Regions from separate parts of the Streptomyces sp. 2114.4 genome, predicted to be linked through region 4. Evidence: riboswitches for the same ligand, from Rfam matches in the RefSeq annotation. Region 4 holds a riboswitch; each other region holds the start of a gene.
The links. Region 4 has a riboswitch for cobalamin ahead of CFW40_RS07710 (cobalamin biosynthesis protein). Riboswitches for the same ligand answer to the same signal wherever they lie in the genome.
Positions count from the first base shown of each region.

Region 1: it holds a riboswitch for cobalamin, as region 4 does, so the genes downstream of both, metE (5-methyltetrahydropteroyltriglutamate--homocysteine S-methyltransferase) here and CFW40_RS07710 (cobalamin biosynthesis protein) in region 4, are expected to answer to the same signal.
Region 2: it holds a riboswitch for cobalamin, as region 4 does, so the genes downstream of both, CFW40_RS03270 (CbtB-domain containing protein) here and CFW40_RS07710 (cobalamin biosynthesis protein) in region 4, are expected to answer to the same signal.
Region 3: it holds a riboswitch for cobalamin, as region 4 does, so the genes downstream of both, CFW40_RS10095 (HoxN/HupN/NixA family nickel/cobalt transporter) here and CFW40_RS07710 (cobalamin biosynthesis protein) in region 4, are expected to answer to the same signal.

Region 1 covers NZ_FYEY01000001.1:6,359,638-6,362,711, forward strand. The annotation lists gene metE (5-methyltetrahydropteroyltriglutamate--homocysteine S-methyltransferase) at 1-1,601, opposite strand, end outside; cobalamin riboswitch at 1,773-1,960, opposite strand; gene CFW40_RS27995 (aldo/keto reductase) at 2,210-3,074, shown strand, end outside.
Region 2 covers NZ_FYEY01000001.1:780,055-783,128, forward strand. The annotation lists gene CFW40_RS03255 (alkyl/aryl-sulfatase) at 1-259, opposite strand, end outside; gene CFW40_RS03260 (SPW repeat protein) at 452-892, opposite strand; gene CFW40_RS03265 (histidine phosphatase family protein) at 1,029-1,601, opposite strand; cobalamin riboswitch at 1,702-1,867, shown strand; gene CFW40_RS03270 (CbtB-domain containing protein) at 1,911-2,129, shown strand; gene CFW40_RS03275 (CbtA family protein) at 2,145-2,894, shown strand; gene ribA (GTP cyclohydrolase II) at 3,028-3,074, opposite strand, start outside.
Region 3 covers NZ_FYEY01000001.1:2,321,789-2,324,862, forward strand. The annotation lists gene CFW40_RS10090 (alpha/beta fold hydrolase) at 1-621, shown strand, start outside; cobalamin riboswitch at 804-1,017, shown strand; gene CFW40_RS10095 (HoxN/HupN/NixA family nickel/cobalt transporter) at 1,048-2,220, shown strand; gene CFW40_RS10100 (hypothetical protein) at 2,496-3,038, shown strand.
Region 4 covers NZ_FYEY01000001.1:1,762,650-1,765,723, forward strand. The annotation lists gene CFW40_RS07700 (VWA domain-containing protein) at 1-808, opposite strand, end outside; gene CFW40_RS07705 (hypothetical protein) at 814-1,257, opposite strand; cobalamin riboswitch at 1,463-1,614, shown strand; gene CFW40_RS07710 (cobalamin biosynthesis protein) at 1,746-2,807, shown strand; gene CFW40_RS07715 (cobyric acid synthase) at 2,818-3,074, shown strand, end outside.

The DNA.
Region 1 (3,074 bases), 4.6 Mb from region 4:
GGGCGGACGTAGCGGGTGCCGTAGGACTGCACCCAGCCGTGCCGGGTGGCGAGGTAGCCGGTGAGCTGTTCGGCGAAGTACTGCACCATGTCGTTGCGCTCCGGCTCACCGTGCACCAGCACGTCGAGGCCGGCCTTCTCCTGGAAGGCCAGAACATCGCGGATCTCGGCCGCGATGCGCTCCTCGTAGCCCGCGGCGGTGATCCGCCCGGCCCGCAGGTCGGCGCGGGCGGTGCGCAGTTCGGCGGTCTGCGGGAACGAGCCGATGGTGGTGGTCGGCAGCAGCGGCAGCCCGAGGTGGGCGCGCTGGGCAGCGGTCCGCTCGGCGTACGGCTGCGAACGGCGGCCGTCGGCGTCGGTGACGGCCGCGGCGCGGGCGCGCACGGCCGGGTCGTGGGTGAGGGCGGAATGCCTACGGGAGGCCAGGTCGGCGCGGTTGGCGGCGAGTTCGGCGGCGATGGCGCCGGTGCCCCGCGCCAGACCGCGCGCCAGCGTCACGACCTCCGTGGTCTTCTGCCGGGCGAAGGCCAGCCAGCGGGCGATCTGCGGGTCGATATCGCGCTCGGCGGCGGCGTCCAGCGGGACGTGCAGCAGGGAGCAGGAGGTCGACACATCGACCCGCGCGGCCAGGCCGAGGAGCGTGCCCACCGTGGCCAGCGACTTCTCGAAGTCGTTGATCCACACATTGCGGCCGTCGACGACACCGGCGACCAGCCGCTTGCCGGGCAGTCCGCCGACCGCCGCCAGCTCCCCGAGGTTGCCGGCCGCGGCTCCGGTGAAGTCCAGCGCCAGCCCCTCGACGGGCGCCTTCGCCAGCACCGGCAGCGCCTCGCCCAGCCGGTCGAAGTACGAGGCGACCAGCAGCTGGGGGCGGTCGACGAGGGCGCCGAGGTCGCGATAGGCGCGGGCGGTGGCGTTCAGCACGGCGGGGGAGCGGTCCTGCACCAGCGCCGGCTCGTCCAGCTGCACCCAGTTGGCGCCCGCCGCCCGCAGATCGGCAAGGACCTCGGCGTAGACGGGAAGCAGCCGGTCGAGCAGCGTCAGCGGATCAAAACCGGCCGCCACACCGGGCGCGGGCTTGGCCAGCAGCAGATAGGTGACCGGCCCGACGAGGACCGGGCGGGCGGCCAGACCGAGACCCAGCGCCTCGGTCAGCTCGGCGACCTGCTTGGCGGAGTCCGCGGCGAAGACCGTGTCCGGCCCCAACTCCGGTACCAGGTAGTGGTAGTTGGTGTTGAACCACTTGGTCATCTCCAGCGGCGCCACGTCCTGTGTGCCGCGGGCCATCGCGAAGTAGCCGTCGAGGGCGTCGGCGGCGACGGCGGCGCGGTGGCGGTCCGGGACGGCGCCGACCATGACGCTGGTGTCCAGTACATGGTCGTAGTACGAGAAGTCGCCGGTCGGCACGTCGTGGACACCGGCCTCGGCGAGCTGCCGCCAATTGCCGCGGCGCAGTTCGGCGGCGGTGGCGCGCAGGGCGTCGGCGCCGACGCGGCCCTTCCAGTAGCCCTCGATGGCCCTCTTCAGTTCACGGTTCGGCCCCTGACGGGGGTAGCCGTGCACGGTGGCGCGTGCTGCCGCGGCTGCGGATGTGCTGGTCACGGAACTCTCCTTCGCGAGTTTGTCTCCATGGACCACGGGACGGGTCGAGGACGCGAAGGAACGGCGATCCGGACGGGCCCCGGCGCCAACAAGCCGGACGTACCCGTCTGATGTCCGCCGACCCGCCCTCGAGGTCACCGAGATCTCCCCGCGCACCGGTCGCGCGGGGGCACTGGCAGGTCTTCGGACTCGCGGGCACATCCACCAAGGGCGGACATCTACTGGCCGTCGCTTCCCAGACCCGGCCGGGCCCAGTGCGTATGACGGCGGTCGTTCCCACTCACCGCTGCGGGGCAGTCCCGGACTTCCACCGGGTTCCCTCTTACGACGCGCCTGCCTGGCGGACAGGGCGAACCAGTTGCCCGGCCCACCCTAGGGCATGGGTCCCCGGGGGGTGTCTCCGTAGGGGATGTTCCCCAGGGCATGGCTCCGTAGGGGGTGTTCCCCTGGGGACGTCTCCCCAGGGCATACCCCAACGCCCGCCCGGTCCGCGCCACCGAAGAGGCCAAAACCGGACCCCGACGCCCGGCCGCGCCTTGCGTTGGAGGGCGCTCCAGCTCCTAGCGTGAACGCACTACCGGAGAGCTGCGCTGATCGAAGGGAACCACGTGCGCTACACACTGTTCGGCAGGACCGGCCTGCGGGTGAGCGAGCTGAGCCTGGGTGCGATGACCATCGGCGAGGACTGGGGCTGGGGCGCGGCCAAGGACACCAGCCGCCGGATCCTGGACGCCTACGCCGAGGCCGGCGGCAACTTCGTCGACACCGCCAACAACTACACCGACGGTGCCTCGGAGCGGATCCTGGGGGAACTGCTCGAAGGCCGCCGGGACCGCTTCGTGCTGGCGAGCAAATACACCTGCGCGACCCGCAAGGGCGATGTGAACGCGGCGGGCAACCACCGCAAGAACCTGGTCCGGTCGGTGGAGGAGAGCCTGGAGCGGCTGCGCACCGACCATCTCGATGTGCTGTGGGTGCACGCACGGGACAACTTCACGCCCGTGGAGGAGGTGATGCGGGCGCTCGACGACCTGGTGCGCTCGGGAAAGGTGCTCTACCTCGGCGTCTCCGACTGGCCCGCCTGGGAGATCGCGCAGGCGAACACCCTCGCCGAGCTGCGCGGCTGGACCGCGTTCGCCGGCTCGCAGCTGCGCTACAACCTGCTGGAGCGGACGCCGGAGCGCGAACTGCTGCCGCAGGCCCGCGCCTTCGACCTGGCCGTACTGGCCTGGGCGCCGCTCGCGGCCGGCCGGCTCACCGGTAAGTACCGCCGCGGGGAGAAGGGCCGGCTGAATGTCGTCGGCGAGGCGGACCGGTCGGACCACCACACCGAGGAGACCGTCACCGCGGTGCTGGAGATCGCCGAGCAGGGCGGCTGGAGCCCGGCGCAGGTGGCGCTGGCGTGGCTGCGCGGCCGGCCCGGCAACATCATCCCGATCATCGCCGCCACCAAGGAGAGCCAGCTGCTCGACA
Region 2 (3,074 bases), 980 kb from region 4:
TGTTGGACAGGTCCAGGCCGCGGGCCTGGTAGATGCCGTCGGTGACCTCGTAGAGGCCCTGCCGGCACACCAGCCGGCCCTGCCGCCACAGGCTCTCGTGTGCGGTCTCGGGGCAGTTCCCGGCCAGGAACCCGTAGGCCTCGGCGTCCCAGATCACCGTGCCGTCGCCCGCGGTGACCTGGGGCGGGTCGAGCGCGGCGATGAAGCCACGGTCGGCGTCGGCGAAGTCCTGGTGGTCATCCACGGGCGCAGCGGTCACGGAACGCTCCCTCCGGGGAGGCGGGCCACATTCGGCGGACCCATGCAACCGATTTAACCGAATTTGCCGGGTTATCGCATGTGTGCAGAGATCGCTTCCCGGCGGGGTGCGCAGCGGCCGGCCGCCGACCGGCCCACCCCCCCGTGAGGGGCCTGCGGCCGACGGCTGGCGCCTGCCCTCGGGGAGGGCGCGTCACGTGCCGCGACGGCTCTTCGACGCCGCGGCGACACACATGGCACCCAGCAGGAACGTCAGGGCACCGATGACGACGTTGTTCCAGATGACACCGGCGTCCGGGCTGCTGCCCACGATCCAGGGCGAGATGATCATCCATACACCGATCGCGCACATCGCGCCGCTCAGGCCGTACATCCGCTCCGGGGTGACGGTGAAGCCGACTGCCAGGAGGGCGATCGCGATACCGAGGATGAGGTTGTGCGTCACGAGCGCCGGCTGTGCGGCGGTGAAGTGGAGGATCCAGGGCGAGACGGCGCAGTACAGACCGACCAGCAACACCGGCCCGTCGACGAGTACCACGTCACGCCCGCCGAGCACCCGCTCGTACCGAGCCTGCATCTCAGAAGCATCGGGGTGACCTGCGAGATCTCCCCTGTGGTGTGAGACGTCGGCCATGCGACTCGCCTCCTTCACTCGCGGTCTGGCCGTTCCGCGTGGCATCGGGCCTCGCACTTTTAATTCTGCGCTTATGTCGCCTTTATGTGTAGATGAAGTGGCAAGCGAATTTTGCCGGACAATGGCCGTATCGCCGTCACCTGCGGTCCGGCGCCCGCCCCAGACCCAGATTCCAGCGCCCGCCGCGGCCGCTCAGCTCGGTCACGGTCAGCGGCGGCACATCCAGCCGCCAGAACGCCTCCACGGGAACCCCGAGCGCGCGGACCACCGCCGCGCGGACGACATCCGGCTCGACCACGGCCAGCACCCGGCCCGCGGCCGGCGCCATCCGCGTGAGCCAGGCCCCGACCCGGTCGCAGAGCTGCCGCAGCGACTCCCCGCCGTGCCCCGCGAAGTCCGGGTCCGACAGCCAGGCGGACACCGCGAGCGGTTCGGCGTCGGCGACCTCCGCCAGGGTGCGGCCGCGCCAGGTGCCCATCGCACAGCCCGCCAGCTCCGGCGCGGGACGGACCGGAAGACCGAGTTCCGCGGCCGTGCTCCGGCACCGGGCGGAGGGCGAGACAACGGTCCGGCCGGCATTCGGCAGCGCTCCGGCCGCCTCCCGGACACGGCGCAGCCCGGCCTCGCTCAGCGGGCCGTCGTCGTCGAAGCGCACCTCGCGCTGGGCGTCGCCCGCGGCCGGTGAGACCAACATCACCCGAGTTGTCATGACCTCTTCTTTCGTTGTTCACCGGCACCGGCAACGCCGTACCCGCACAAGGGAGTTGCCCGGCCCACGCGCCGCGCCCTGCACCACTCCGCCCCCTCCGCGGTCTTGGCCCGGGGTCGGGTTCGCGGTACGTTCCCGATGATATTGACGACGACATGACGGAAGCCGGTGGGATCCCGGCGCGGTCGCGCCACTGTATGTCCGGTTTTTTCCAGCCCAGCAGGGCCGGAACCGGGCGAGCCAGACCCGGCATGTCGTTACGCACTCCCACGAACAGGGACGCGAGTTCCCCGCACAGGAGGTTCCGCCATGGCCCAGACCATCGCACCCCCGGCCACCGGCGCCGTCACCCCGGCCCCGCTCCCCCTCAAAGCCATTGCCCCCTGGGCGCTGTTCTTCGGCGTCCTGATGCTCGTTCTGCTGTACTTCATCGGCGCGGAGCAGGGCGCCACCTCACTGCTCTCCGGCACGGAGGTCCACGAGTGGGTCCACGACGGGCGCCACCTCCTCGGCTTCCCCTGCCACTGATCGGACGGCGCATCCATGAACTCCGTCACCATCAGAAACCTCCTGGTGCGCGGGATGCTTGCCGGTCTGGCCGCCGGTGCCCTGGCCCTCGTCGTCGCCTATCTGCTGGGCGAACCGCAGGTGGACGCCGCCATCGCGTTCGAGGAAGCACACAGCCACGAACACGAGATGGAGGTCGTCAGCCGCGGTGTGCAGTCCACGGCGGGCCTGGCCACCGGCGTGCTGGTCTACGGCGTGGCGCTGGGCGGCATCGCCGCACTCGCCTTCTGCTTCGCCCTCGGGCGGATCGGCAGGTTCGGTGCCCGCGCCACGGCCGCGCTGCTCTCCGGCGCGGCGCTGCTGGCCGTCTACCTCGTCCCGTTCCTGAAGTACCCGGCCAATCCGCCGTCCGTCGGTGACCCCGACACGATCGGCAAACGCACCGCCCTGTACTTCCTGATGATGCTGCTCGGCATCCTGCTGGCCGTCGCCGCCACGATCCTCGGCCGGCGGCTGGCTCCGAAGCTGGGCAACTGGTACGCGGCGGTCGCGGCCGGCGCCGCCTTCGTGGTCGCCATCGGCCTCGCCTATGCGTTCCTGCCGGCCGTCAACGAGGTGCCGCACGACTTCTCGGCCACGCTGCTCTGGCAGTTCCGGCTGTCGGCGATCACCATTCAACTGGTGCTGTGGACCGCCTTCGGGCTGGTCTTCGGCCACCTCGCGGAGCGGGTCGTGCCGACCCGGTCCCAGGCCACCGCGGCCAAGGCGGCACCCGCCGTCTCCTGATCCGGCGCTACCGAGGAAGGGCCCGCGACGCCGGACGTCGCGGGCCCTTTCCCGTGGTGCGGTCCCCGTGGTGCGGCCCCCGTGGTTCGGGGCGTGTCCTCAGGTGGCCGCACGCACGGGGCGTCCCGCCTCGTCAGGACAGGCCGGGGATGCCGTCCAGATGCGGCAGATCGTGGTCCA
Region 3 (3,074 bases), 560 kb from region 4:
GGGGACTACGCGAACCACGACGACCTCTGCGCCCTGCTCGACGCCCTCGATGTTCCCGACGCCGTCCTCGTCGGCCTCTCCCATGGCGCGCGGGTCGCGCTCGACACGGCCATAGCCCGCCCTGAGCGGGTGACGGCCCTCGCGCTCGCCTCCCCCGGCATCAGCGGCCGCGCCTTCACCGACCCCTTCCTCCTGGAACACATCAAGGCGCAGGTGGCGGCGATCGGCGCACCGGACGGCGCGGAACGCTATGTCGAGCACTTCCTGCGGATGTGGGTGGACGGACCGCACCGCGAGCCCTTTGCGGTGCACCCGGGATTCCGTGCGCGGATGCGCGCCTCGGCCGAGGCCAATGTGGAGGTCCATGCCGAGGGTACGGGTGCCGGTATGCCCCTGGAAGCCGGTGCCGCCGACCGCCTGGGCGAGATACGGGTGCCCACCGTCGTGTTCGACGGCGACCTCGACAGCAGGGACATCTCCGCCAATGCCCATGCGATCACGCTGACCGTTCCCGGCGCCCGACGAGTCCGGATACCGGGCGCGGCGCATATGGTCAATCTGGAGAACACCGCACTCTTCGACCACGAACTCCACGCCTTCCTCTCCTCCCTGGACTACTGAGGGCTATTGAGGGCCGCTGTGAACCACTGGGGACCAACTGGGGACCACTGGGGACCACTGCGGCCTGCTGAGGACTGCTGAAGGACTGCCGCGGTCTACTGCGCCGCCGCGGACCACGGCCCCCGCCCCCGGGGCCGCCGGCACAAAAGGCGACCGGGGCCGCAGCGACCACCCCTTGGCAGCTAGAGTGACCGGGCCGTGGTGTTCGGGAAGCCGGTGACGGACCTTGGGGTCCCAGGCCGGAGCGGCCCTCGCCACTGTGATCGGGGAGTTTCCGCCCCTTCCGCAGGCGCACGGTGCGCCTGCGGCGCCACTGACCGCGACCCGCGGCCGGGAAGGCGGGGCGGGCGCGTGCACCCGTAAGCCAGGAGACCGGCCACGGCATCTCACGAAGTGATCCACGAGGTGCTGGAGCGTGACCGCCGGATGGCCCTGTCCACCGATACCCCGACCACCCCTGCCTCCGCGGCGTTCCGCTGGCGCCGGCAGGACACCGTCCGCACCGCGGGCCTGATGGCCGTCATAGCCGGCCTCCACGTCATCGCCTTCGGCGTGCTCTTCCTGCTCGTGGTGCCGTACCACTACGCCGTGGGCAGCCAGGTCTTCGGCGTGGGCCTCGGCGTCACCGCCTACACCCTCGGGATGCGGCACGCCTTCGACGCCGACCACATCGCCGCCATCGACAACACCACCCGCAAGCTGATGGCCGACGGCAAGCGGCCGGTCTCGGTCGGCTTCTGGTTCGCCCTGGGCCACTCCAGCGTGGTCGTCGTGATGGCGGCCCTGGTGGCGGGCGGCGCCCAGCTCGCCGGCGCTCTGCTCAACAACGAGTCCCGTACGCACCAGATCCTCGGCACGATCGGCACCACGATCTCGGGGAGCTTCCTCTACCTCATCGCCGCCCTCAACCTGATCGCGCTGGCCGGGATCTGGCGGGTCTTCCGCGGTATGCGCAACGGCCACTACGACGAGGCCGAGCTGGAGCAGCGCCTCGACTCGCGCGGCTTCATGAACCGCTTCCTGGGGCGGTTCACCCGCTCGATCTCCCGTCCCGGCCAGATGTTCCCGCTCGGCTTCCTCTTCGGGCTCGGCTTCGACACCGCGACCGAAGTGACGCTGATGGTGATGGCGGGCAGCGGCGCCGCGGCCGGCCTGCCCTGGTACGCCGTGCTGTGCCTGCCGCTGCTCTTCGCCGCCGGCATGAGCCTCTTCGACACCCTCGACGGCACCTTCATGAACTTCGCCTACCAGTGGGCGTTCTCCAACCCGGTGCGCAAGGTCTACTACAACCTCACCATCACCGGACTGTCGATCGCCGTCGCCTTCTTCATCGGCACGATCGAGCTGGTGACCGTGCTGCACGAGAAACTTGCCCTCAACGACCCGCTGACCGGCTGGATTTCCGGCCTCGACCTCGACAATGTCGGCTTCCTCATCGTCGGCCTGTTCGTGGTGGTGTGGGCCGCTGCACTGGCGTACTGGCGACTGGCCGGCGTCGAAAAGCGCTGGGCGGAGCGGGCAGAACGGGCAGAGCGGTCAGAGCGAACCCGGCCGACGGAGCAGGCGGACTCGGCCGAGCCTGCCACGCCAAACTCCTGAGGCGCGTGGGCTCCATGCCCCGCAGACGTCCCCGGCGCCCGTAGTGGCGCCGGGACACCGCCACCCCTTCAGGTGGCCGAACCGGCCGCCGCCACGTCAACTCTCAGCAGCGACCGTCACATTCCCCGTCCACCTGATCCGACAGCGCACCGCCTTGATCCGGCAACTCGCTGATACGGAGGTAGAGAGACGCAGCACACAGGCCCGCCCTCACGAGGGCCCCCTGTGGCTGCCACCAGCTCGATTAGGGTGGCCGCACAGGGGGAGGAAAAATCATGAATCTGTCGTTCGAGCCACCACCGCCGTACGACCTGGGGCCGGATCCGGACCTCGGCATGTGGCTGACGGAATGGGCCGAGTACGCGGACCGGATCGTTCACCTGGGGCCGGACGACGGCCGAAGCCACGGACAGCTGTGCTGGGACACCCTGGCACCCACCGCACTGCTCGCACCGCACTGCGGGCACTGCAAGCACGGACATGGCGGCCCACGAAACCCGCAGAAGATGGAATCCGCCCTGGGCATCCGGATCCCCCCGGACGAGCTGTCGCCCTGGATATCCGCCACGCTCATCCGCAGTCTCGTCTACTGGAGCGACGGCGGCCCGATGCGCCCCGTGGCCGACGCCCTCGCCAACGGACTGATCACGTTGCTCGGTCCGGACGCAGACTGGCGCGCCAACGGCTACGCCGCGTACCGGGAGGCCCGACAGCCCAGATACTCCTGGGCTTCGGTCACCGAGGCCACCTTCGACGCGGCCGTGGTCGGCATCGGCAACGGCCATGCCGTGGTCATCGTCGCCACCGGCGAGGACTAGGAAGGACTGCTGAGGGGCGCGCTTTTCGGATCCTCC
Region 4 (3,074 bases):
TCGCCAGGATCAGCAGGAGTCCGGTCCAGCGCCGGAAGGACGACTTCAGCCGGCGGCGTAAGCGGATCCGCAGCGGGGTCGGCGGGCGGGCCTCGGGGGTGGCGAAGGACAGGATGACGTCGTCGACGGTGTTCTGCTTCGCCGAGCGCGGCTCCCAGACGTCGCCCATCGGGGTCCGTTCACCGGCCAGTTGTTCCCGCAGCGCCTGGACCAGGTCCTCGAAGGTGACGAACTGTTTGCCGGGGATGCCCTGTTCCAGGATCTGGACCAGGGCACGGTTGAAGACGCTGCCCCCGGTGGGTTCCTCGCCGCTGAAGATCCGGCGGTTGGGCTGCGCGGCCATCAGCAGCGAGGTCGGGTTGCGGCAGGAGTAAAAGGCCTCGCTCGCGTTGCCGGCGTAACAGCACTCCAGGACGATCACGATGCGGTCGGCCCGTGCGTTGTCCAGATAGGACAGCACGGTGTCCTGCCAGGAGACGGTCTTGTGCCGCCGTTCCGAGGCGCCGACCATGAGGTGCAGATTGCCGCCGTCGCTGCCCACCCGGCCGTGGCCGGAGAAGTACACCAGCAGCAGCCCGCGCGCCTCCTGGACGACGGTGTCCAGCGCCTGTTCCACCTCCCAGGGCTCCTGGGGCCGGCAGGTGACGACCTCGCCCTTGGTGAACAGATCGGTGCCGGGGGCGAGCAGGGCCTGCTCCAGCTTGTGGACGTTGTCCTTCACCGCGGGCAGCGGGCGCAGCGTGCGGTAGTCGTCGACGCTGATCAGCAGCGCCCGGTTGACCTTGCCCCGTGCGTCGTATTCGGACATCCGGCTCAGTCCCCGGGGGTGCTGCCGCTCCCGTCCGCCGGGCTGCCGGGATCGGGGTGTTCGGGGGCCGCGGTGGCCGGGCCCGTGTCGCCGAGCTCGTGCAGGTCCCCGTCACCGGCCCCGACCGCGACGGCGGGCCGCTCGCCGGTGTCGCGTTCCTCCCGGCGCCGGCGCAGCCACTCCTGCAGGGCGATGGTGAGACTTTTGGTGATCTCGCCGGTGACGGCGCCGATGATGACCAGGATCAGCTCGTCGAGGCCGGCGGCCATGTCACCGGGGCCGTCGTCGCTCTCGTCCGCCGGCCGCGGCCGGAGCAGCCAGTCGTGGCCGTGCCGGTCCAGCCACGGCTCTCGCTCCAGCCAGGCCCTGAGGTCTTCGAGGTCCTGGTCCGGATTGTTGGTGCCCGTGATCCTGAGGCGGATCTCGTGGCGGTCAGCGCTCTGCGGCATCCCCCGGCCCCCTTCCGGCGGCACCGTCGCCACCGTGCACCACCAGATAGTGACGTGAGATCAGGGGCCCGGGCAACCGTCTGTGACCTTCCTGCCACGCTGTGGCGTGCACCACAGCGCGTGCCACGGGGCAGCGTTGCAGGTCAAGGGCGAGTTGACGGGCATCGCGGGGCGTGGTGGACTGCCGGAGCCATTCGGCGACAGCTGAGGAAGTCCGGTGCGAATCCGGCGCGGTCCCGCCACTGTCACCGGGGAGCGTTCCTCCAGCGAAGGCCACGGTCCGCCTCGCGTACGTCCGATGACGTACGCAGGGACTGGAAGGCCGGAGGACTCGCCGATCCGGGAGCCAGGAGACTCTTGTCGCCGTCACGTCGAGCCAGGGCGCGGACCCTGAGTGAGGACACACCGCCATGCCCGGCCGCCCTTCGAGATCTTCACTGCCCGCCGCCACAGGGCCCGTTGGACACGCCGCAGCGGCGGTCTGACCGGTGCGCGGCGAACACGCGGGATATGCGTGCGGCGCGGCCCTCGGCTTTCTCGGCGATCTGATCGCGGCGGACCCGCGGCGCGGCCATCCGGTGGCCGCCTTCGGACGGGCCGCGAGCGCCGTCGAACGCCGGCTGTGGCGCGATCACCGCGGATACGGGGCGGCGCACGCCGTGCTGTGCGCGGGCGGTGCCGCCGCCGGGGCCGCGCTGCTGCAGCGCGCCGTACGGGCCGCCGCCCCCGCTCCCCTGCGCGACGGCGCCCGGATCGCGCTGACCGCGGCGACGGTCTGGGCGGTGCTGGGCGGCACGTCGCTCGGCCGGGAGGCCCGGGCCGTCGGCGGTGCGCTGACGGCGGGTGACCTGGACGTGGCGCGGGAGCGGCTGCCGCATCTGTGCGGCCGCGATCCGCAGGCCCTGGACGGGCCCCAGATGGCCCGCGCGGTGGTGGAGTCGGTCGCCGAGAACACCTCGGACGCCGTGGTCGGCGCCCTGGTGTGGGGCGCGCTGGGCGGGGTGCCCGGTCTGGTGGCGTTCCGGGCGGTGAACACCCTGGACGCGATGGTGGGGCACAAGTCGCCGCGCCACCGCCGCTTCGGCTGGGCCTCGGCCCGGCTCGACGACCTCGCCGGCTGGCCCGGCTCCCGGCTGACCGCCGCCCTGACCGTGCTCGCGGGCCCCGACCGGCGCGGTGCGCTGCGGGCCTGGCGGGCGGACGGCGGCGCCCATCCGAGCCCCAACGCGGGCCCGGTGGAGGCGTCGTTCGCGGGCGCGCTGGGCGTCCGGCTGGGCGGCACGCTGGCCTACGGCGGGCGGGTGGAGCACCGGCCGCAGCTCAACGGCGGGGCGCCGCCGGTCGCGGTGCCCGACATCGAACGGGCGGTGCGGCTCTCGCGCCGGGTGAGCGTCCTGGCGCTGGCGACGACGGTGGCGGCGCGGCTGGCGGCCGGGGCGCTGCGGCGGGCCCCGGGGAGTGCCGTCCGCCCGGCCGCGGGTGCGGTATCGCGCAGGACCGTGCGGGCACTGGCGCGTACGGCTCACGACAGCCGGAGTCCCGGCGTATGAGGAGGACCCGGTGAACGGGCGGTTGAAGGCATCGGGCGGGGCCGTCGGCGGTGGCCTGTTGGTGGCCGGTACGACGTCCGACGCGGGCAAGAGCGTGGTGACGGCGGGCATCTGCCGCTGGCTGGCCCGGCAGGGCGTGCGGGTGGCGCCGTTCAAGGCGCAGAACATGTCGCTGAATTCGTTCGTCACGCGCGAGGGCGCGGAGATCGGACGGGCCCAGGCGATGCAGGCGGCCGCCGCGCGGGTGGAGCCGACCGCGCTGATGAA